One region of the Streptomyces sp. NBC_00028 genome, then DNA from elsewhere that is predicted to be linked to it. Evidence: riboswitches for the same ligand, from Rfam matches in the RefSeq annotation. Region 1 holds a riboswitch; each other region holds the start of a gene.
The links. A riboswitch is a leader RNA that binds a small molecule or an ion and turns the genes downstream of it on or off. The one in region 1 is predicted to bind cyclic di-AMP.

Region 1 (5,719 bases):
GGAGGTCCAGGAGGTCGCCAAGGCCCGCCTGCGCCCCGACAACCGCGCGGTGCTCGTCTACGAACCCGTCTCCGGGGAGACCGCCGAGGACGCGGACCCGCCCGAGGACCCCGAGGCCGAGGCCACCGTCGAGGCCGGCGACAAGAACGAGGAGGCGGCCAAGTGACCGAGCTCGCCACGATGGAGTTCCACCCCCAGCCCCAGGCGGGCGAGGCCAAGCCCTGGGCGTTCCCGGCCCCCACGCGCGGGACGCTCCACAACGGCCTCACCGTGCTGCGCTGCCACCGCCCCGGCCAGCAGGTCGTCGCCGTCGAGGTCCTCCTCGACGCCCCCCTGGACGCCGAACCGGCGGGCCTGGACGGCGTCGCCACGATCATGGCGCGTGCCTTCTCCGAGGGCACCGACAAGCACTCCGCCGAGGAGTTCGCCGCCGAGCTGGAGCGCTGCGGCGCCACCCTCGACGCGCACGCCGACCACCCCGGCGTCCGGCTGAGCCTCGAAGTCCCGGTCTCCCGGCTGCCCAAGGCGCTCGGGCTGCTCGCCGACGCCCTCAGGGCGCCCGCGTTCGCGGACGACGAGGTCGAGCGCCTGGTCACCAACCGCCTGGACGAGATCCCGCACGAGCTGGCCAACCCCTCGCGCCGGGCCGCCAAGGAGCTCTCCCGGACCCTGTTCCCGGCGGACCTGCGCATGTCCCGCCCCCGCCAGGGCACCGAGGAGACCGTCCAGAACATCGACTCGGCGGCCGTACGCGCCTTCTACGAGAAGCACGTCCGCCCCGCCACCGGCACCGTCGTAGTCGTCGGCGACCTCACCGACCTCGACCTGGACGGGCTGCTCGGCGACACCCTCGGCTCGTGGACCGGCTCCGCGGCCGAGCCGCGCCCGGTGCCGGCCATCACCGCCGACGACACCGGCCGGGTCGTCATCGTGGACCGCCCCGGCGCCGTCCAGACGCAGCTGCTGATCGGCCGTATCGGCGCCGACCGGCACGACCGCGTGTGGCCCGCGCAGGTGCTCGGCACCTACTGCCTCGGTGGCACCCTCACCTCCCGCCTGGACCGCGTCCTTCGCGAGGAGAAGGGCTACACCTACGGCGTGCGCTCGTTCGGGCAGGTCCTCAGGTCCGCCCCGGACGGCACCGGTGCCGCGATGCTGGCCATCAGCGGTTCCGTCGACACCCCGAACACCGGCCCCGCCCTCGACGACCTGTGGACGGTGCTGCGCACCCTCGCCGCGGAGGGACTCACCGACGCCGAGCGCGACGTCGCCGTGCAGAACCTCGTCGGGGTGGCACCGCTCAAGTACGAGACCGCGGCGGCCGTGGCGAGCACGCTGGCCGACCAGGTCGAGCAGTATCTGCCCGACGACTTCCAGGCGACGCTGTACCGGCAACTCGCCGCGACCGGCACCGTCGAGGCCACCGCGGCGGCCGTCAACGCCTTCCCGGTGGACCGTCTGGTGACGATCCTGGTCGGCGACGCGGCGGCCATCAAGGAGCCCGTGGAGGCCCTCGGCATCGGTGAAGTGACCGTGGTGTCGGCCGAGTAGAAGCACGCGTGCGTGAAGGGGCCCTGGTGACTGAAGCGTCACCAGGGCCCCTTAATGTCCGAATAAGGAATGAATTGAAGGGTGGTTGCCTGTTTGCCCTGTGGGATGCGCTACAAACTGCCTGATCTGTTTGGGGATTGAAAGTGGCCCCCCTTAGCGTCGTCCGGGCTGTTCGTCACGCAGTGCGCCGCGCCCGCGGCACCGGACAGTCATCGCCGAGTCCCCGTACGGCGCGAGCCAGGGGAGCCGGGGACCCATGCAGTCCCTGGGGTGAATCGGACGCCCGCGCGTCAGCGAGGGGGTCCGTAGGAGACCTTCCTGCTCCGAACCCGTCAGCTAACCCGGTAGGCGAGAGGGAAGGAAAGGACCAGCCACTACATGGCGTTCACGCGCCCCACCGGGAAGCACCGTGCCCCGAGCCGGATGAAGCGCACCACCGCCCGCGCGGCCGGGATCGCGGCGCTCACCACCACCGGCGTCATCGGCACCCTCGCCGCCCCGGCCCTCGCCGCGGAGCCCACGGCCGAGCAGACCGGACTCATCCCGGTCGTCACCATCGGCGACTCGGTCGCCGACCAGATCGACGCCCAGGCCGAGGCCCAGGAGCAGGCCGCCGAGGAGGCCGCCCAGAAGAAGGCCGAGGAGCTGGCGCGCAAGAAGGCCGCCGCCAAGGCCAAGAAGGAGCGCGAGGCCAAGGAGCGCGCCGCCCGCGCCGCCGCCGAGCGCAAGCGCCTCAACTCCTTCGTCGCCCCGATCTCGGGCTCGTACATCTCCACCGGCTACAAGGCCGGCGGCGCCGTCTGGTCCTCCGGCAGCCACACCGGGGTCGACTTCCACGCCGCCAGCGGCACCTCCGTCCACGCGGTCGGCTCCGGCACCGTCGTCGAGGCCGGCTGGGGCGGGTCGTACGGCAACAACATCGTGATCAAGATGAACGACGGCACGTACACCCAGTACGGCCATCTGTCGTCCATCGGGGTCTCGGTCGGCCAGACGGTCACCCCGGGCCAGCAGATCGGCCTGTCCGGCGCGACCGGCAACGTCACCGGCCCGCACCTGCACTTCGAGGCCAGGACGACCGCCGAGTACGGCTCGGACATCGACCCCGTCGCCTACCTGCGCTCGCACGGTGTGAACGTCTGACGCCCGCTGTGAACGTCTGACGACGGATCGCAGGATCTCCCGGAACCCCGGCTCACCCGAGCCGGGGTTTCGCCGTTTTCGGTACCCGGCTGTCCAAAAAATATCCATGGATTCCGGTCCGCCATCGGAAATTCCCGCTCTTTGCAATAGAGTCACTGAACACACGTCAATCATCGACGTTTCACGGGGATTAAGACGGAGGTCGGTCATGCGTATTCCGGCGCACTCGGTATGCACCGCGATCAGGGACGACATCGTCTCCGGTGTCCACGAGCGCGGCAGCCGCCTCACCGAGGAACTCCTCGCCCGCCGCTACGGCGTCTCCCGTGTCCCCGTCCGGGAGGCCCTGCGCACGCTGGAGGCCGAGGGCTTCGTGGTGACGCGGCGGCACGCGGGCGCGTGCGTCGCGGAACCGACCGAACAGGAGGCCGCCGACCTGCTGGAGATGCGGATGCTCCTGGAGCCGCTGGGCGCCTCCCGGGCCGCCCAGCGCCGCACCGAGGCGCACCTCAAGGTCCTGCGCGGCCTGGTCAGGCTGGGGCAGGAGCGGGCCAGGCGGGGCAACAGCGAGGATCTGCGCTCCCTGGGCGGCTGGTTCCACGAGACGCTCGCGCAGGCCTCCGGCAGCCCCGCGCTGACCTCGATGCTGACCCAGCTGCGCCACAAGATCTCCTGGATGTACACCGTGGAGGCGCCCGCCAACCCCGCCGAGTCCTGGGCCGAGCACGGCGCCATCGTCGACGCCGTGGCACGCGGCGACGGGGAACGCGCGCGTGCGGTCACCGCGCTGCACACCGAGCGCTCGACCGCCGCGCACCGGCTCCGATTCCGCGCCGCGGGAGATCGGCCCGACCGTGTGAGGAACTCGCAACCTCCCGTAAACATGACGAGCCTGCGGCATTAACACAAGGGCCGTATACAAAGAGGAAGTAATTCGCGGGGGAGAATTCCTGCTGCCCGTGCGAGGGAATTGGAAAGGGCTCGCCCGATAAACTCGGACGAGCCCTTCAGTGGTGCCGTGATACAACCGGCCCCGATAAATCAGACGGTCTCGGGAAGCTCCTCGAGCCCCTCGGAGACCAGCTTCGCCAGACGGTCGAGGGCGGCGTCCGCGCCCTCGGCGTCCGAGGCGAGGACGATCTCCTCGCCGCCCTGGGCGCCCAGGCCCAGGACCGCCAGCATGGAGGCCGCGTTGACGGGGTTGCCGTCGGCCTTGGCGATCGTCACGGGGATACCGGAGGCCGTGGTGGCCCGGACGAAGATGGAAGCGGGGCGGGCGTGGAGGCCCTCGGCCCAGCCGACGTTGACGCGGCGCTCAGCCATGTGATGCTGCCCTTCGGTGTTCAGGGTTGTCTAGACCAGTTTCCCACACGTGAAGTGTCTCCGGAGCGGACCTTCGTCCCCTCCGGGGTGAGCCGTCGGACCGCGGCCTCGGTCCGACTTCCGTCCTCTTGCGATCCTGTCGCGCTCTCCACAGACTGCCTCGCGCCGTTGTCGTACGCGAGCCGTACTCTGGGGCCCATGCAGACCTCGTCGGACCGGCACGAGTACCCCTCCCACTGGGAGGCCGACGTGGTGCTGCGCGACGGCGGCACCGCGCGCATCCGCCCCATCACCGTTGATGACGCCGAGCGCCTGGTCAGCTTCTACGAGCAGGTCTCGGACGAGTCGAAGTACTACCGCTTCTTCGCGCCCTACCCGCGCCTGTCCGCAAAGGACGTCCACCGCTTCACGCACCACGACTTTGTGGACCGGGTGGGACTCGCCGCCACGGTCGGAGGCGAGTTCATCGCCACCGTACGCTACGACCGCATCGGCGCCGACGGAATGCCCGCGACCGCTCCCTCCGACGAGGCCGAGGTCGCCTTCCTGGTCCAGGACGCCCATCAGGGGCGGGGTGTGGCCTCCGCCCTCCTCGAACACATCGGCGCCGTCGCCCGCGAGCGCGGCATCCGCCGCTTCGCCGCCGAGGTGCTGCCCGCCAACACCAAGATGATCAAGGTGTTCATGGACGCCGGGTACACCCAGAAGCGCAGCTTCGAGGACGGCGTCGTCCGCCTGGAGTTCGATCTCGAACCCACCGACCGCTCGATGGCCGTGCAGTACGCGCGCGAACAGCGCGCGGAGGGGCGGTCCGTGGAGCGGCTGCTCAAGCCCGGCTCGGTCGCGGTCGTCGGCGTCGGCCGCAGCCCCGGCGGGGTGGGCCGCAGCATCCTCGACAACATCCGCGAGGCCGGCTTCACCGGCCGCCTGTACGCCGTGAACAAGGCCTTCACCGACAAGGAGCTCGACGGGATCCCCGCGCACCGCTCGGTGCGCGACATCGAGGGCCCCGTCGACCTCGCGGTCGTCGCCGTGCCCGCCGAGCACGTCCCCGCGGTCGTCACCGAGTGCGGCGAACACGGGGTGCAGGGCCTCGTCGTGATCTCCGCCGGCTACGCCGAGAGCGGCCCCGAGGGGCGGGAGCGCCAGCGCGAACTCGTCCGGCACGCGCGCGCGTACGGCATGCGGATCATCGGCCCCAACGCCTTCGGCGTCATCAATACCAACCCGGACGTCCGGCTCAACGCCTCCCTCGCCAACGAGACCCCGCGCCCCGGCCGCATCGGACTGTTCGCCCAGTCCGGCGCCATCGGCATCGCCCTGCTGTCCCGACTGCACCGACGCGGCGGCGGCGTCACCGGGGTCACCGGCGTCTCCACGTTCGTCTCCTCGGGCAACCGCGCGGACGTGTCCGGCAACGACGTCCTCCAGTACTGGTACGACGACCCGGACACCGACGTCGTCCTCATGTACCTGGAGTCCATCGGCAACCCCCGCAAGTTCACGCGCCTCGCCCGCCGTACCGCTGCGGCGAAGCCGCTGGTCGTGGTCCAGGGCGCCGGTTCCGCCCCTCAAGGGCACGCCGTACGGGCCACGCGGCTGCCGCACGCGACCGTGTCCGCGCTGCTGCGGCAGGCCGGCGTCATCCGCGTGAACACCATCACCGAGCTGGTCGACACCGGTCTGCTCCTCGCCCGTCAGC
Region 2 (5,719 bases), 3.1 Mb from region 1:
GTTGGTGACGAAGAGGTCGTCGCCGACGATCTGGACCTTGTCGCCCAGCTTCTCGGTGATGACGTTCCAGCCGGCCCAGTCGTCCTCGAACAGCGGGTCCTCGATGGAGACGAGCGGGTACGCCGCCACGAGCTCCTCGTAGTACTCCGTCATCTCGGCGGCCGAGCGGGACTTGCCCTCGAACTCGTACTTGCCGTCCTTGTAGAACTCGGACGCGGCGACGTCGAGCGCGAGCGCGATCTGCTCACCGGGGATGTAACCGGCCTGCTTGATGGCCTCGACGATGAGGTCGAGGGCGGCGCGGTTGGACTCCAGGTTCGGGGCGAAGCCGCCCTCGTCGCCGAGGCCGGTGGACAGGCCCTTGGTCTTCAGCACCTTCTTGAGGGTGTGGTAGACCTCGGCGCCCCAGCGCAGCGCCTCGGAGAAGGACTCCGCGCCGATCGGGGCGATCATGAACTCCTGGATGTCCACGTTGGAGTCGGCGTGCGAGCCGCCGTTCAGGATGTTCATCATCGGCACCGGCAGCAGGTGCGCGTTCGGGCCGCCCAGGTAGCGGAAGAGCGGGAGGTCGCTGGCCTCGGAGGCGGCGTGGGCGACGGCGAGGGAGACGCCGAGGATGGCGTTGGCGCCGAGGGAGCCCTTGTTGTCGGTGGCGTCCAGGTCGAACATGGCCTGGTCGATCAGGCGCTGCTCGGTGGCGTCGTAGCCGACCAGCTCGGGGCCGATCTGCTCGATGACGGCGAGGACGGCCTTCTCGACACCCTTGCCCATGTAGCGGTTCGGGTCACCGTCGCGAAGCTCGATGGCCTCGAAGGCGCCCGTGGAGGCGCCGGAGGGGACGGCGGCACGACCCGTGCTGCCGTCGTCGAGGCCGACCTCGACCTCGACCGTGGGGTTGCCTCGGGAGTCCAGGATTTCCCGGGCTACGACGACGTCGATGGACGGCACGAGCATCTCCTTCTTGGGATGTGACGCGGCTACGGCACTGCCGCAGCGGCTCTGCGAGACGAGCCTAACCGGCTCCGGGCGATCGGCCACCGCGTGGACCGCCCCCTGGACAGAACCGAGAGTAAATTGTTTCCGAACGGAACAAAGAGACTCGGGTACGAGGGCGTAAAACACCCGGGCGTGAAAAACCCCGCTCCGGTGCGTACGGGGGAACACGCACCGGAGCGGGGAGCCCGTGGGGGACGGGGGTGACCCTCACGAGGCCTTCAGTATGAGGACCACGGATGTGAGGGCGCTGTGGTTCAGCTGGGCGTTGCCCGGCTGCCCTACTTGAGGTGCAGCTGCTGGCCCGGGTAGATGAAGTCGGCGTCGCTGATGATGTCCTTGTTCAGCTTGAACAGCTTCTGCCAGCCGCCCTTGACGTCGTGCTTCTCGGCGATGGAGCTGAGGGTGTCACCCTTGACGACCTTGTACTCGCCGTCGCCCTTCTTGACCTTCTTGCCGGTCGGGGTGGTGACGGTCTTCTTGGCGGTCGTGCGCTCCGAGGAACGGGACGTCGACTGCTCGGAGGAGCGGGTGCTGGTGCTGCTGTCGCTCGACGAGCTGGAGGAGCCGGAGGAGGACGAGCTGCCGCCGCCGGTGTAGGTGGCGCCGGACAGGCCCACACCACAGGTCGGCCAGGCGCCCTTGCCCTGGGCGGCGAGGACCTTCTCGGCTATCTCGATCTGCTGCGACTTGGAGGCCTGGTCGGCGGTGGAGGCGTACGCCGTGCCGCCGTACGCGGCCCAGGTCGAGGCGGAGAACTGCAGACCGCCGTAGTAGCCGTTGCCGGTGTTGATGGACCAGTTGCCGCCCGACTCGCACTGGGCGACGGCGTCCCACTCGGAGGCGGTGGCGGCGGAGGCGTTGCCGGCCGCCATCAGCGGGGCGGCGATGGCGACACCGGTGACGCCGGCGAGCGCGGCGACGCGGGTGGCCTTGGACGGACGACGGTGCTTGCCCTTGCCGGAAAACAGCATGGTGGATCCCCTCACCGACGCCTGCGAGGTGAGCTGTCGGGTTCGGGCCGGTTGAGTTGCCCGGCCGCGCATCTCCCGATGCGCGGCTTCACCCCAAGCCGGTCCAGCGTGAACTGCTGGGCCCGGCACTTACCTTGGGTCCCCCGCTCCTGCCTACGGCGCTTGACGCGACGACTGTTCCCGTACGGCCGCTGGCAGGATTCGGCGTTGCGGCAGCCGGGGCTCGTGGTGACGAGCGGTGTTGACCGTAGCCACGGAATCCGGGGAATTTCAAAGACGATCAGGGCTTCTGAGACTCATCCCACACTTTCGCCAAACCGGACATTCGGCGCGAAGCATGACGTGAACTCCCGCCGGTTTTCGCCCTATTCAGACCCGACTACGAGGGTCTGACCGGGCATGATGGCGCTCGGGTCGGTGCCGATGACCTTCTTGTTCACGGCGTAGAGCCGACGCCATCCGCCGTCGAGCCCAAGGGAGTCGGCGATGGAGGCGAGCGTGTCGCCCTCGCGGACGGTGTACGCCTTCTCGGCGGCGCTCGCGCCACGGTGCCGACCGGTACCGGCGCCGTCTTCGCTGTCGGCACCGAGAGCGCCGATGTCGACGAGGCTCGAAGAACCGCCCTCCTGCCACGAGTTGTCCGATTCGACCTCATTGGCCGGAACTGTGGGCGAGCTGTCGGGCGACTGTGAATCGGCGGGATCAGAGTCGGACGTGTCCGACTTGGAAGACTTGTCCGGCGAGGCGGAGGGCGAGGCGGAGGCATCACCGGAGGCACTGCCGGACGCGTCGCCGGAGGCATCGGTGGAGGCGTCGCCCGACGAGTCGGACTCCGAGGAGTTGGACAACCCGGACGATTCCGACCCCGAGCCGGACGCATCGGACGCGGAGCCGGCCCCGTCGGACGAGTCGCTCCCGACACCCGTGTCGACATCGGCCGAGCCGGAGTCCTTGCTCAGCCCGTTGAGCAGCCCGCAGGCGCCCCAGACGCCGACACCCTGGTCCGCGAGGACCTTCTCGGCGACGGCTATCTGCTGGTTGCGGCTGGCCAGGTCGGCGGTCGGGGCGTAGTCGAGGCCGCCGTACTTCTCCCAGTTCTCCTGGGAGAGGCTGAGCCCGCCGTAGGTACCGTCACCGTTGTTCTGACTCCAGGAGCCGTCGGTCTCGCACTTGGCGACCTTGTCCCAGGTGCTCCCGTCGGCCGCGTTCGCGGCGGTGGCGGCGAGCAGCGGGATCGCGATGGCGGAGCCGGTCACTCCGGCCGCGACGAGAAGCGCCGGAGCTTGGCGGGGGCGACGGTGACGACCGTTCCCGGTGAGCATGCGGGGACCTTTCGGAGACAGCGGTGACCGGCGTGGCGGGTGGTGCTGGTCGCCACGCTGGTTGGTGAACGTATCGGCAGACGATCACTTGTCACAAGTTAATGCCGCGCAGATCACGTGAAGATCACAGAGATGAGGGCGTGTCACGTTTACAACGACCTGCACTGATGGCCGAGTTGGCGCGAACCCTGCTACGAGGTCGGCGTGAACTCGACAGGCAACGTCCGCAGCCCACGCATGATGAGGCCGCCACGCCATCTCAAATCGGCTGAATCCACCGCGAGTCGAAGGTCGGGGAGCCGGGTGAGCAGGGTGGCGAGCGCGGTCTGACCCTCCAGTCGGGCGAGCGGTGCGCCGAGGCAGTAGTGGATGCCGTGGCCATAGCCGAGGTGCTGGTTGTCACGGCGGGACAGGTCGAGGGTGTCGGGGTCCGCGAACCGTGCGGGGTCCCGGTCGGCGGCGGCGAGCACGACGAGCACGGGATCGCCGGCGGCGATGTCCTGCCCTCCGACGGTGAGCGGCTGAGTGGCGAAGCGCCACGTGGCGAGCTCCACCGGGCCGTCGTAGCGCAGGAGTTCCTCGACACCGGTCTCCAGGAGGCCCCTCTCGCCTGCGGCGAGGGAGTCCTGGAGGCGGGCACGTTGGTCGGGGTGGGTCATCAGGGCAAACAGCCCATTACCCACCAAATTGACCGTGGTCTCGAACCCCGCGAACAAAAGGATGAAGGCCATCGCCGCGGCCTCGTTCTCGGTGAGGTGCTCGCCGTGGTCGGAGGCGCGGATAAGGCCGGAGATCAGGTCCTCGCCGGGGACGGGGTCGGCGGGGAGGCTCTCGCGCTTGCGGTGGATGAGCTCCAGCAGATATCCGCGCATCTTCTTCACCGACCGCGCGACCCCGCCGCGCGGCCCTCCCCCGTGCCGGATCATCATGCCTGCCCAGTCCCGGAAGTCGTCCTGGTCCTCGCGGGGGACGCCGAGCAGGTCGCAGATGGCGTAGATGGGGAGCGGGAACGCGAACTCGTGGATGAGGTCGGCGGAGCCCTGTGCGGCGAACCGGTCGATCAGCTGATCGGTCAACTCCTGCACGCGCGGAGCGAACTCGGCGACCCGGCGCGGCGTGAACGCCTTGCTGACGAGCCGGCGCAGCCTCGTGTGGTCCGGCGGGTCGATGTTGAGCAGATGCGTCATCAACTCCGCCTTGCGCTCACCGGGGATGCCGGTCTTCCCCTTGGCGTGCGCGGGCTCGTCGTGGTGCGCGGGGTTCTTGCTGAGCCGCTGGTCGGCGAGGGCCTGCTTGGCGTCGGCGTAACGCGTGACCAGCCACGCCTCCACACCACTCGGCAACCGCGTCCGGTGCACGGGCGCGTGTTCGCGGAGCCAGGCGTAGGCGGGGTAGGGGTCGGTGGCGAACTCCCAGGTGAAGAGTTCGGGGGCCGTGGGGGTGGTGCGCTCGGCGAGGGGCTGGTCGGTCACTCCTTGACGGTATCCGGGTTTTCCGCCGACACCTGCGCGGGATCCGGGTGACCCGTCTCGGCGGCCTTGCGCTACGACCGCCCAGCTTCGCCGGCCCGCCACGGACGGATGTCGGCGTACCAGGCACCCAGCCCCTCAGCCACCCAGCGCCTCAGCCACCCAGCCCCTCATTCACCCAGCCCCTCAGCCGCCCGAACCGCGTCCCGATAGGCCCGCGCCGCGACCCGCAGCGCCGCCTCCGGGTCGACGCCCTCGGACTCGGCGGCGGCTGCCAGTGCGAGCAGTTCGTAGCCGATGCCCTCGCCCTTCGGGAGCGGTACCTCCAGGCCCGCCGTGCGGACCCGTGACGACAGTTTCGTGGCGAGGGCCAGGGCGGGCTGGCCGAGGGGGATGCCGTCCGTCACCGACTCGCGCTGCTTCTCTATCGCCTTGGTGCGCAGCCAGTGGGCCTTGACCTCCTCGGGGGTCGAGGCGGTCTCGTCGCCGAAGACGTGGGGGTGGCGGTGGATGAGCTTGGTGACGATGCCGCCCGCCACGTCGTCGATGGAGAAGGGGGCCTCGGGGTGCTCCTCCGCGATGCGGGCGTGGAAGACGACCTGGAGGAGGACGTCGCCGAGTTCCTCGCGGAGTTCGTCGCGGTCGCCGTCCTCGATGGCCTCGACGAGTTCGTACGCCTCCTCGATGCCGTACTTGGCCAGGCCCTTGTGGGTCTGCTGCGAGGACCAGGGGCATTCGGCGCGGATGCGGTCCATGACCTGGACGAGGTCGAGGAGGCGGGCGCCGGGGAGGTCGTAGGAGGCGGGGAGGAGTTCCAGGTCGGGCATGGACACGCGGCCCGAGCCGGCGAGGCGGGCGAGGCCGTCGGTGAGGGCCGGTTCGCCCTCACCGGTCGCCACGACGACCACGGTGCGACCGCCCGCGCAGGCGGCGACCAGTTCCTCCGCCGTCGGCGACGCCT
Region 3 (5,719 bases), 1.3 Mb from region 1:
GACCCTGGAGAACCAGGGGCCGGACGCCCTGGAGCTGCTCCGCGCGGACTCCGCCACCTGGACCCTGCCCGACCGCGAGGACTGGCGGCTCTCCCAACTGCACGGCCGCTGGGCCGCCGAGTCCCGGCTCGTACGCTCCCCCCTCACCTACGGTGAGAAGGTCATCGGCAGCCGCCGCGGCCACACCGGTCACCAGCACCTGCCCTGGGTCGCCCTCGACTCCGACGCCACCGAGGAGCGCGGCGAGGTCTACGGCTGCGCCCTCGGCTGGTCCGGCTCCTGGCGGATCGCGGTGGCCCAGCTCCCCGACGCGCGCGTGCAGATCACCGGCGGTGCCGGACACGACGACTCGGGGCTGCTGCGGCTGACGGCGGGCGAGTCGTTCACCACGCCCGTCTTCGCCGGTCTGTGGAGCGAGGGCGGCTTCGGCGGCGCCAGTCGCGCGTGGCACGCCTACCAGCGGGCCTACGTCATCCCGGACGCGGAGCAGGACCGGCCGGTGCTGTTCAACTCCTGGGAGGCCACCGAGTTCGACATCTCCGAGGAGCAGCAGGAAGCCCTCGCGCGGCGGGCCGCGGCCATCGGCGTCGAGCTCTTCGTGGTCGACGACGGCTGGTTCGGCGCCCGCACCAGCGACCGCGCAGGACTCGGCGACTGGACGGTCAACCGCGACCGCTTCCCGGGCGGCCTGAAGCCCCTCGCCGACTCCGTGCACGCCCTCGGGATGCAGTTCGGCATCTGGGTCGAGCCCGAGATGGTCAACCCGGACAGCGACCTGTACCGGGCACACCCGGACTGGGCGCAGTTCCAGCCGGGACGAAAGCGGACGGAACTGCGCAACCAGCTCGTCCTCAACCTCGCGCGCGAGGACGTCCAGGAGTACCTCTGGGGACAGCTCGACGCCCTGCTGTCCAGCGCCCCGATCGACTATGTGAAGTGGGACTTCAACCGCTGCTTCACGGACGCGGGCTGGCCCGGTGAGTCCTACCCGCAGCGGCTCTGGGTCGACCATGTGCACGCCTTCTACGCCCTGTTGGACCGGCTGCGGGCCGCGCACCCCGGCGTCGCCTTCGAGTCCTGCTCGGGCGGCGGCGGCCGGATCGACCTCGGTGTGATGAGCCGCACGGACCAGGTGTGGACCTCCGACAACACCGACCCCCTCGACCGGCTCGCGATCCAGCACGGCTTCAGCCAGCTCCACCCCGCGCGCGCGATGGCGGCCTGGGTCACCGACAGCCCGAACGCCATGCTCAACGGCCGGGTCAGCTCGCTGCGCTTCCGCTTCGTCAGCGCCATGGCCGGTGTGCTCGGTGTCGGCGGCGACCTCACGCAGTGGACGGAGGAGGAGCTCGCCGAGGCCCGAGAGTGGGTGGAGCTCTACAAGGGCATCCGGCCGCTCGTGCAGCGCGGCGACCAGTACCGGCTGCGGGCTCCACAGGGCGGACTGAGCGCCGTGCAGTACGTCCTCGGGGACGAGACCGTCGTCCTCGCCTGGCTCCAGGCGCAGCACTACGGCGAACCCGTCCCGGTGCTGCGTCTGCGGGGCCTCGACCCGACGGCGTCGTATGAATGCCTCGAAACGGGCGAAATTCTCAGAGGGGCTGTATTGCAGCATCACGGGCTGCGAGTGGGATTGCGGGGCGATCTGGATGCGGCAGTTCTCCGACTGCGTCGCATCTGAGCTTTCTGTCCGAATTGGTGGCTTGAGCGGCCTTCATTCCAACTCGCTCTGGAATAAGGGAAGCTGTGCGAACGGCACGTGAGGAGCGTCATATCGGTGACCCTGTGTCGCCCGTCATGTTCACGTAATGCGCCTTCGAATGCTGGGGATTTCCCTTCCCGGAAGCGGTGCTGATGCACGGAGGGTGACCGGGAAATTCACAGCGGATCAAGAGGAATGCAATCGTCCTGGAACCCCTTACTTGTCCCTTTGCGTCTTCCTCGCTTACGTTCGCCACCAATCCGGACGGACGCCCAATCCTGCCGCCGCCCGGAATCCGCACAACTCACCCGTGAACGGCAGGAGCGGGGGACCCACAGGTACAACTGCCTGGACCGGTCTTCCGGAACAGGCTTGGGGTTAAGGCGCACCTCGGTGCGCCCGGGCATCTCCAGTCCGCACCCGACAGCTCACCTCGTAGGCGCCGGAGAGGAATTCGCCATGCCCGCCAAGGGTAAGCACCGTCGCCCGAAGGCCCAGCGCCTCACCCGCTCGATCGCCGTCGCCGGTACCGGTGGCGCCGCACTCGCCCTGCCTTTGATGGGCGCCGCCGGCGCCCACGCGGCCACCCCGCAGTCCGTCTCGCAGTCGGTTTCGGAAAAGGCCGCCCAGTCCCTTCCGGTCGCCGAGAAGGCGGCCACCGAGAAGGCCGCGCAGAAGAAGGGCGCCGCGAACACCGCGACCGTGCGCACCTATTCGGTGCGGGCGGGCGACTACCTCTCGAAGATCGCCGACGAGCAGAACGTCACCGGCGGCTGGAAGAAGCTGTACTCGGACAACCGCGAGGCCGTCGGATCCGACCCCTCGCTCATCCACCCGGGCCTGAAGCTCACGCTCGGCAAGAAGGCGGCGGCGAGCGCGGACAAGTCGGCGAGCGCGGAGAAGTCGGCGAGCACCGAGAAGTCCACGAGCACCGAGAAGTCCTCGTCCTCCTCGGACACGACGACCGCCACCCAGAGCAGTGAGTCGACCAGCACCGCCGGCGGCTACACGCTTCCCGTGGCCGGCGCCACCGTCGGCACCGCCTACCACACGGCGGGCAGCATGTGGTCCAGCGGCTACCACACGGGCACCGACTTCGTCGTCCCGACCGGCACCTCGCTGAAGGCCGTGGCCGCGGGCACCGTCGTCTCCGCCGGCTGGGGCGGCGCGTACGGCAACCAGGTCGTCATCAAGCTGGCCGACGGCTACTACGCGCAGTACGCCCACCTGTCCGCGCTCTCGGTCTCGTCCGGACAGACCGTCACCGAGGGCCAGCAGATCGGCCTCTCCGGCGCCACCGGCAACGTCACCGGACCGCACCTCCACTTCGAGATCCGCACCACGCCGGACTACGGCTCGGACGTGGACCCGGTCGCGTACCTCCGCTCGAAGGGTGTCGCCGTCGGCTGACGCTCTTTTGCGAGGGTGCCGCGTCGACTGACGCTCCCTCCCCCGATGCCACCGAAGGCCGGACCCCGATCCCCGGGTCCGGCCTTCGGTGTTGGGTCTTGCCGTTTCATGATCGCTTCATTGCGGTCTTGTGGCGCGGCTGTCCAAACCGTCGACAGGGAGGGGAGGGTGGGACCACAGTGATCTCCGAGGGATGCAAGCGCTTTCTACGCGCCTTCGCGTCCGCATACACACCCGCACCCGGAGGTCCCCGTGCCCGGCGTCGACCGACGCACCGTCATCAAGGGCGCCGCAGCCGCGGCCGCCGCGGCCCAGTTCTCCTGGGCCCTGTCCCGCACCGCCGCCGCGGCGGACGCCGACGACACCGAACTGTGCTGGCTGGAGGGCTCGGCCCCCGACGTCCACGCCGGTACCACCTGGGGCGTGCCGTGGGCGCGCGGGGCGTACCGGCCGGAGCAGCCGTTCCGGCTGACGACCGCCGCCGGTGCCGATGTCCCCGTCCAGAGCTGGGTCACCGGCTACTGGCCCGACGGCTCGGTGAAGTGGACGGCCCACGCCCTCGCGCCCGGCGCGCCGAAGGCCTCCGCCTACAAGCTCGCGGCGGGCACCCCCGCCGCACCGGAGCAGAAGGTCACGGTCACCCGCTCCGCGGGCCGCGTCGAGGTGTCCACCGGTGTGATCACGGCCGTGTTCGGCGCGAAGGGGTCCGACACCGTCGTACGGAGCGTGCGGCGGGGCTCCGCCGAGATCGCCCGGGACGGGAGACTGGTCGCCCTGCGGCAGGAGTCCGTACGGGACGGGGCGGACGTCTCCCGCTTCCTGGGCCGGGTCGAGAAGGTCGAGGTGGAGCAGGACGGTCCGGTCCGGGCCGTCGTCCGGGTCGAGGGCCGGCACCGGCACGGCGGCCGGAACTGGCTGCCGTTCGTCCTGCGATTCGCCTTCTTCGCGGGAGCCGAGTCCTTCCGGCTCGTCCACACCTTCGTCTGGGACGGCGAGCAGACGCCCGGTTCCGACGAGGGCGACTTCCTGCGCGGCCTCGGCGTGCGCTTCACCGTGCCGCTGAGCGATCAGCCCTACGACCGCCATGTGCGGTTCGCCGATTCCGACGGCGGCCTGTTCAGCGAGGCCGTCCAGGGCATCACCGGACTGCGGCGCGACCCCGGGGCAGCCGTCCGCGCGGCCCAGATCGCCGGTGAGCGGCTGCCCGACACCTCGACCTGGGACACCCGGGTCGCCGGCCGCCTCGCCTACATCCCGACCTGGGGCGACTACACCCTCACCCAGCCCAACGCCGACGGCTACACCGTCCGCAAGCGCACCAAGGCCGGCTACGGCTGGATCCACGCCGCGGCCGGCCGCCGCGCCGGAGGCTTCGGCTACGTCGGCGGCGCGAGCGGCGGACTCTCCTTCGGGCTACGGGACTTCTGGCAGCGCCACCCGGCCCAGCTGGACGTACGCGGAGCCGCGGGAGACGCCGCCGAGGCCACCGTATGGCTGTACTCGCCGGAGGCGCAGCCGCTCGATCTGCGCTTCTACCACGACGGCTTGGGCCAGGACACGTACGACGAGCAGTCCGACGGTGGGCTGGAGATCACCTACGAGGACTACGAGCCCGGCTTCGGTACGCCGTACGGCATCGCGCGGACGAGTGAACTGGCCTTCTGGGCCGTCGAGAAGACCCCTTCCGCCGGTGTTCTCGCCGCACAGGCCGCCGCCACCGCGACCCCGCCGCTCCTCACCGCCACACCCCAACGGCTGCACGCTGCCGGGGTGTTCGGCGACTGGGCGCCGGTCGACCGGTCCGGCAAGGCGCGGGCCGCCGTCGAGGACCACCTCGACGAGCTGTTCGCCTACTACCGCGACCAGCGTGAACAGCACCGCTGGTACGGCTTCCTGGACTACGGCGACGTCCAGCACACCTACGACAACGACCGGCACGTCTGGCGGTACGACGTCGGCGGCTACGCCTGGGACAACTCCGAGCTCGGCACGGACCTCTGGCTCTGGTACCACTTCCTGCGCACCGGCTCCGCCGAGGTCTTCCGGTTCGCGGAGTCCATGACCCGGCACACCGGCGAGGTCGACGTCTACCACCTCGGCAAGTGGGCGGGACTCGGCACCCGGCACGGTGTGCAGCACTGGGCCGACAGCGCCAAACAGGTCCGTATCTCCACGGCCGCCAACCGCCGCTTCTTCTACTTCCTCACCGGCGACGAGCGCACCGGTGACCTGCTGAGCGAACTCGTCGACGTGGAGCGGACGTTCCTGGAGGTCGACCCGCAGCGCAAGGTCCGCACCGACGGCTACACCCCCGGCGACCGGCACGCCCTGTCGGTCGGCTTCGGCACGGACTGGGGCGGCATCTCGGCGGCCTGGCTCACCGAGTGGGAGCGACGGGGCCCGAACGCCGAGAAGGCCAAGGCCAAACTCGTCAACTCGCTGCGGACCATCGCCGCGCAGCCCAACGGGTTCTTCACCGGCACCGGTCTGCTCGACGCGGACACCGGCAAGTTCGCGATCACCACGAGCACGGCCGTGAGCGTGTCCCACCTGAGCGCCGTGTTCGGTCTCGTCGAGACCAACAGCGAACTCGTGTCGCTGTTCGGC
Region 4 (5,719 bases), 1.4 Mb from region 1:
GCAGATGGTCCAGGAAGGTCTCCGGCTGACCCGTTCGATCCGTTCGATCCGTCACCCCGCGAGGATCTCACCCACACCGACAGGAGCCCACCGTGGGGACAGCCCTGTCAGTGCCCTGTCAGTGCCCTGACGGCGACTACGACCGGTACCGCCCCAGCGTCCGCAGCCCCGGCAGCGCCCGGTCCTCGAAGTCGAACAGGGCCAGGTTCTCCCACGCGTTGCCGGACGTCGGGTCCTCCGGGTTCCAGCCGCTGCCTGAGCGGTAGGTCCAGGCGCCCTCCCAGTAGCAGTGGCCGAGGCCCTGACCGCCGGGGACTGCGGCCATGAGGTCGGCCACCGCGCGCAGCCACGCGGCCTGGCCCTCGGGGGTGGCGGGGAAGCCCGGGGTGAGCTGGGAGGGGCTGTTGAGGATGTCGTTGACGTCGTCCTCGCTGCTCAGCGTGAACGGGTACGCGGTCTCGGCGATGACGACGGGCTTGCCGTAACGGGCGGTGATGTCCGCGAAGTTGGCGGCGGCCGCGTCAAGGCCACCGTGCCAGAAGGGGTAATACGACTGGGCGATGATGTCGAAGTCGAGGCCCTGGGCGACCGCGTTGTCGAACCACCAGCGGGACGTGCCGTTGTCACCGCCCGCGGCGAGGTGCAGCATCGTGCGGATACGGGGCTGGGTGTCCCGCGCGGCGCTCAGCCCGGCCTTCAGGAGCAGGGCGAGATTGCCCCAACCCCCGCCGTCACTGCCCCAGTTCTTGCCCTCGGGCCACAGCATGCCGCCGTTGATCTCATTGCCGACCTGCACGAACGCGGCCGGGGTGCCCTGGCGCCGCAGTGCGCCCAGTACGTCGGCCGTGTGGTCGTACACCGCACGGGACAGGCCCGTCACGTCCAGGTCCGCCCACGCGGCCGGCTTGCTCTGGTGCCCCGGGTCGGCCCACGTGTCGGAGTAGTGGAAGTCGACCCAGATGCCGATGCCGGCCCGTCGCAGCCGGCGGGCGAGGGGCAGGATGTGCGCCTTGTTGTTGTAGCCGTCGACCGGGTCGACCCACACCTTCAGCCGGGCGTGGCTGATCCCCGCGCGGGCGAGCAGCCGGACCGGGTCCTCGCGGCGGCCGTCGGCGGTGCGGTACACGGCGCCGTGGTCCTCGTTCTTGGGCAGCGAGGAGATGTCGACGGCCCGGATCTCCAGGCGGCGCCCGCCCGTTGAGGCCGCGGCCGGCACCGCTCCCAGCACGGGGACGGCCAGCGCGGCGGCTCCCGCAGCGGTGAGCACACTGCGTCTACGCATGTCAGGGTCCTTTCACAGAGCAAGAGAAAACGCCCCCGCGTCTGTGAGCGTGCACATACTTCAGAGAGGGGGGACACCCGCGAGCAACAGTAGGAAACCCGACAGACCCTTCCTTGACAAGAGGGTGAAATGCTTCGTTCTCTGTGCACGCTCACAGAAACTCACGGACGCTCACGGATCCGTGGCCACGTCCCGCGGCCTCAACGGGACGCGGGCCGGCTCTCCGAGGACCCCAACTCCCCTGTCGTGGTGCGGGATTCCACTGGGGCGCCAACCGGAGCCGACGTCAACGGATGTGAAAGGTGCGGCCGTCCGGTTCGCGTCGAGTCGGCGGGGGATTCCATCCGTATTCTCTGATCATGGCCGCACCCACCGCATATTCACTCGTCGCCACTGACCTGGACGGAACCCTCCTCCGGGGCGACGACACGCTCTCCGACCGCTCGCTCGCCGCGCTCGCGCGGGTGGCGGCGGCCGGGGCCCGGCATCTGGTGGTGACCGGCCGACCGGCCCCCAGAGTGCGGCCGCTCCTCGACGACCTCGGCAGCACCGGCCTCGCGGTGTGCGGGCAGGGCGCGCAGGTCTACGACGCCGGCGCGGACCGTCTGCTGTGGTCGGTCACCCTGGACCGGGAGCTGGCCGAGACCGCGCTCGGCAAGATCGAGGCCGAGGTGGGGCAGGTGTACGCCGCCGTCGACCAGGACGGGGTCGACGGGCTCACGCTCATCGAGCCGGGCTATCTGATGCCGCACCCGACCCTGCCCGCCGTGCGGGTGGGCCGCCGCGACGACCTGTGGTGCGAGCCGATCAGCAAGGTGCTGCTGCGCCACCCCGCCCTGTCGGACGACGAGTTGGCGGCGACCGCGCGCGGAGTCGTCGGTTCCCTCGCGACGGTGACGATGTCCGGCCCCGGCACCGTCGAACTCCAGCCATGCGGCATCACCAAGGCGACGGGCCTCGCGCTGGCCGCCGAGTACCTCGGCCTCGGCCCGCGGGACACCCTCGCCTTCGGCGACATGCCCAACGACATCCCCATGTTCGACTGGGCGGCCCATGGTGTCGCGATGGCCAACGCCCACCCCGAACTCAAGGCGGTGGCCGACGAGGTGACCCTGTCGAACGAGGACGACGGCATCGCCGTCGTCCTCGAACGGCTGTACTTCTAGTAGGCGCCCCAGACGTTGTCGATCGACCCGTACCGCTGCGCCGCGTAGTTGCAGGCCGCGGTGATGTTCGCGACCGGGTCGTAGGAGTTCCACGAGGTGCCGGCCACGTGGTACGCGTTGAAGGTCGGGTCGATCACCTGGAGCAGGCCCTTGGAGGGCGTGCCCGCGATCGCATTGGAGTCCCAGTTGTTGATGGCGTACGGGTTGCCCGAGGACTCACGGATGACGTTGCGGTAGATGCCGTCGTAGCTGCCGGGGATCCCGTTCTGGGCCATGACCTGGAGCGAGGCGCGGATCCAGCCGTCGAGGGTGTCGGAGTAGCCGAGCGAGGTGGCGGTGACCGTGGTCGTGGTGGCCGCGGACGCGGTGGTCGCGCCGACGACGGGGAAGGCGAGTGCGGCGACGGCGGCACCGGTGACGGCGAGCTTGCGGGACAGACGCATGACGAAGTTCCTCTCCGGCGCCTGCGAGGTGAGCTGTCGGGTTCGGGCGGGAGCTGCCCGGCCATGCCGAAGTAGGCATGACTTCACCCCAAGCCGTACCGGAATGTCCGAAGACGTCCGGTCCGGCGACTTACCTGGTTCCCCCGCTCCTGCCGTGAAGTTCTCTGTGTGAGCGGTCTACGGGTGGCGGCAGGATTAGGCGTCCACCCGGGCCGGGAACGTATGCGACTGCACATGTCCGAAACAAGTACCGGATTCACAGATCGCACCTGTTGACCTTGGTGCGTGGATTGTGAGGCCCGGAATTACGGGGATTCGGGGCGTGGAAGCGTGAGGCATGTCACCGCCGAGCACGAGAACGGCAAATCGGGCAATCGCGCCCAACTGGCGTTTAACCGGCGGTCCGTGGAATCCGCTTCTCCCAGGTCCGATGGAAGACCACCTCGTCGCCCTCGGTGCAGATCACCTCGTTGGAGGTCAGGAACACAGCCGCCTCACAGGTGATCTCCGAGCGGGTCCGGACGGTCGTGTCCCAGCCCAGCTCCGGCCGGTGCAGCCGGATCGACCACTCCGAGCGGGCACGGGCCGACAGGGGGTCCGTCTCGTCGACCGTGTACGTCTCCAGCGCGTCCTCGGTGAACTCCAGGCCGTCGGGATAGACCCGGGTGCCGCCGTACCGCGGATCGACCTCAAGGCACCACTCGCCCTTGGCGACATCCCGGACGACCAGCCGCTCGGGGCGGGGTTCGTCGAGGGTGGCCGGGAAGTTGACGCCCAGGGGTGCGGACTGTTCGGGGTCCTCGAAGCCGATGTCGGCTGCCAAGTCATGGGTCCTGACCGGCAGTTCGAGGAAACTGCCCGCCGGGTCCAGCGTGAAGCCGGCCTCCGACTCGGGCTGCGGCCAGATCCACGGCCAGTAGGCGGAGGAGACCGCGAGCCGGATGCGATGACCCGGCGGGAAGACATGCCCGATGCCGTTCAGCTCGAAGACGACCTCCCCGGTCGCCCCCGGCTCCCACGGCACCGCCCGGTCCCGCCCGAGCCGCGCCGACAGATTCAGCACGCCCCGGGTGACCAGCGTCGACGCGCCGTCCGGCGCCACATCGCACAACCGTGCGATCACCTGCCCGCGCGGCACCTCGCACGTCACCCGCAACCGCACCCGGGGCCGCCCCAGCACCCAGGTCTCCTCACCCACCGCGAACTCGAAACAGGCCGAACGGGCGTCCTCCTCCCGCTGGTCCGGCGGCAGATCGGCATCGTTCCCGAACGGGAAGAAGCGCCCGGCGTCCACCCCCGTGTGCTGCGGGGAGCGGACGAGGACGGGGGCGCCCTGGAGGCCGTACGAGATGGTCGTGACGTGCGGGGAGGGCCAGGCCGGCTCACCGACCCAGCGGCCCGGGAGGGTGTCGTAGGCCGTGGCGGGGCGGTGCGAGTCGCTGACGTAGGCCCGCAGGAGGGGCTCGCGCATGACGCCGGTGTCGACGCCCTTCAGGTGCTGGTCCCACCAGCGCAGGGTCTCCTGGAGGAAGCCGATCGCCGGGCCCGGCGGCAGCCCGCGGTCCGGGTACTGGTGGGACCAGGGACCGACGATCCCGCGGACCCGGTCCGGCGGCAGATGCTCGACCAGACGGAGGACCGTGTCGCGGTACGGGTCGTGCCAGCCGCCCACCGCCAGGACCGCCGCGTCGATCGCGCCGTAGTCCTCGCAGACGCTGCCGTGGCGCCAGTAGGCGTCGCGGGTCTGGTGGTCCAGCCAGGTGTGGATGAACGGGTCGACGTGCTCCAGGCGTTCGAGCCACAGGTCCCGCCAGCCCGGGCCCGCGTACCGCGGATCGGGTGGCCGGGAGACGAAGGCCAGCATGGTCGCGGCCCAGGCGTGCATGTCGACGGCGAGGACGGAACCTCCCATGTAGTGCACGTCGTTGTCATAGCGGTCGTCGGTGGAGCAGACCGTGACGACCGCCTTGAGCGGCTCGGGCGCGAGGGCCGCGATCTGGAGTGAGTTGAAGCCGCCCCAGGAGATGCCGAACATACCCACCCGGCCGTCGCACCAGGGCTGCGCCGCCAGCCAGTTGACCACTTCGACCCCGTCGGCCAGCTCGGTCGCCGAGTACTCGTCCGTCGGCAGCCCCTCGCTGTTGCCGTGCCCGCGGACGTCGACGCGCACGGAGGCGTACCCGTGGCCCGCGTACCAGGGGTGGCGCTGGAAGTCGCGGGGCGCGGTCCAGTCGGTGAGCCGGTACGGCAGGTATTCGAGCAGAGCGGGTACCGGTTCTTCGGTGAGCGGTCGCCACACGCGCGCGTACAGCCGCGTCCCGTCCGGAAGCGGGATGCGGAGGTCCTCGTGGGCCGTCTCGTAGGGGAAGGACGTACGGATGTGCAGGCTCATCGCTGTGACCTCAGTGGACGGGGTGCATGGTGCGGCGCAGCCAGGGCGCGGCGGCCATCACCGCGAGACCCGCGGCCACCGCGATCGCGCCGTTGACGCCGAAGTAGGCCGGGTGGGAGACGTCGTCGTAGAGCTTCACCGTCTGCGCCTGGATGCCGTTGGCGAGGGCGAGGGAGAGGAACCAGAGGGACATGGTCTGGCTGGAGAAGGCGGCCGGGGCCAGCTTGGTGGTGGCCGACATGCCGGAGGTCTCCAGGAGCACGTCGCCGAGGCCCAGGAGCAGATAGGAGCCGACGATCCACCAGACGGACATCAGATAGTCGTCGCCGCTGTGCCCGCTCGTCGGCACGACCATGAGCAGGAACGACAGACCGCCGAGTACGACCCCGATGGCGATCTTGTTGGAGGCGTGCGGCTGGCCGCGGCCCATCCGCAC

Region 2: another riboswitch for cyclic di-AMP. It lies ahead of OG885_RS26900 (transglycosylase family protein); the one in region 1 lies ahead of OG885_RS12690 (M23 family metallopeptidase).
Region 3: another riboswitch for cyclic di-AMP. It lies ahead of OG885_RS06920 (peptidoglycan DD-metalloendopeptidase family protein); the one in region 1 lies ahead of OG885_RS12690 (M23 family metallopeptidase).
Region 4: another riboswitch for cyclic di-AMP. It lies ahead of OG885_RS19110 (transglycosylase SLT domain-containing protein); the one in region 1 lies ahead of OG885_RS12690 (M23 family metallopeptidase).

Annotation. Positions count from the first base shown of each region.
Region 1 covers NZ_CP108293.1:2,901,832-2,907,550, reverse strand. Annotated here, with positions in the region: gene OG885_RS12700 (M16 family metallopeptidase) at 1-166, shown strand, start outside; gene OG885_RS12695 (M16 family metallopeptidase) at 163-1,551, shown strand; cyclic di-AMP (ydaO/yuaA leader) riboswitch at 1,755-1,917, shown strand; gene OG885_RS12690 (M23 family metallopeptidase) at 1,930-2,694, shown strand; gene OG885_RS12685 (GntR family transcriptional regulator) at 2,903-3,598, shown strand; gene OG885_RS12680 (HPr family phosphocarrier protein) at 3,736-4,017, opposite strand; gene OG885_RS12675 (GNAT family N-acetyltransferase) at 4,216-5,719, shown strand, end outside.
Region 2 covers NZ_CP108293.1:5,976,348-5,982,066, reverse strand. Annotated here, with positions in the region: gene eno (phosphopyruvate hydratase) at 1-954, opposite strand, end outside; gene OG885_RS26900 (transglycosylase family protein) at 1,275-1,967, opposite strand; cyclic di-AMP (ydaO/yuaA leader) riboswitch at 1,971-2,138, opposite strand; gene OG885_RS26895 (transglycosylase family protein) at 2,333-3,289, opposite strand; gene OG885_RS26890 (cytochrome P450) at 3,481-4,761, opposite strand; gene OG885_RS26885 (nucleoside triphosphate pyrophosphohydrolase) at 4,929-5,719, opposite strand, start outside.
Region 3 covers NZ_CP108293.1:1,575,160-1,580,878, reverse strand. Annotated here, with positions in the region: gene OG885_RS06925 (alpha-galactosidase) at 1-1,681, shown strand, start outside; cyclic di-AMP (ydaO/yuaA leader) riboswitch at 1,978-2,157, shown strand; gene OG885_RS06920 (peptidoglycan DD-metalloendopeptidase family protein) at 2,162-3,112, shown strand; gene OG885_RS06915 (Tat pathway signal sequence domain protein) at 3,365-5,719, shown strand, end outside.
Region 4 covers NZ_CP108293.1:4,305,957-4,311,675, reverse strand. Annotated here, with positions in the region: gene OG885_RS19125 (hypothetical protein) at 1-55, opposite strand, end outside; gene OG885_RS19120 (arabinogalactan endo-beta-1,4-galactanase) at 137-1,282, opposite strand; gene OG885_RS19115 (HAD family hydrolase) at 1,642-2,448, shown strand; gene OG885_RS19110 (transglycosylase SLT domain-containing protein) at 2,445-2,891, opposite strand; cyclic di-AMP (ydaO/yuaA leader) riboswitch at 2,897-3,076, opposite strand; gene OG885_RS19105 (CocE/NonD family hydrolase) at 3,283-5,277, opposite strand; gene OG885_RS19100 (peptide MFS transporter) at 5,294-5,719, opposite strand, start outside.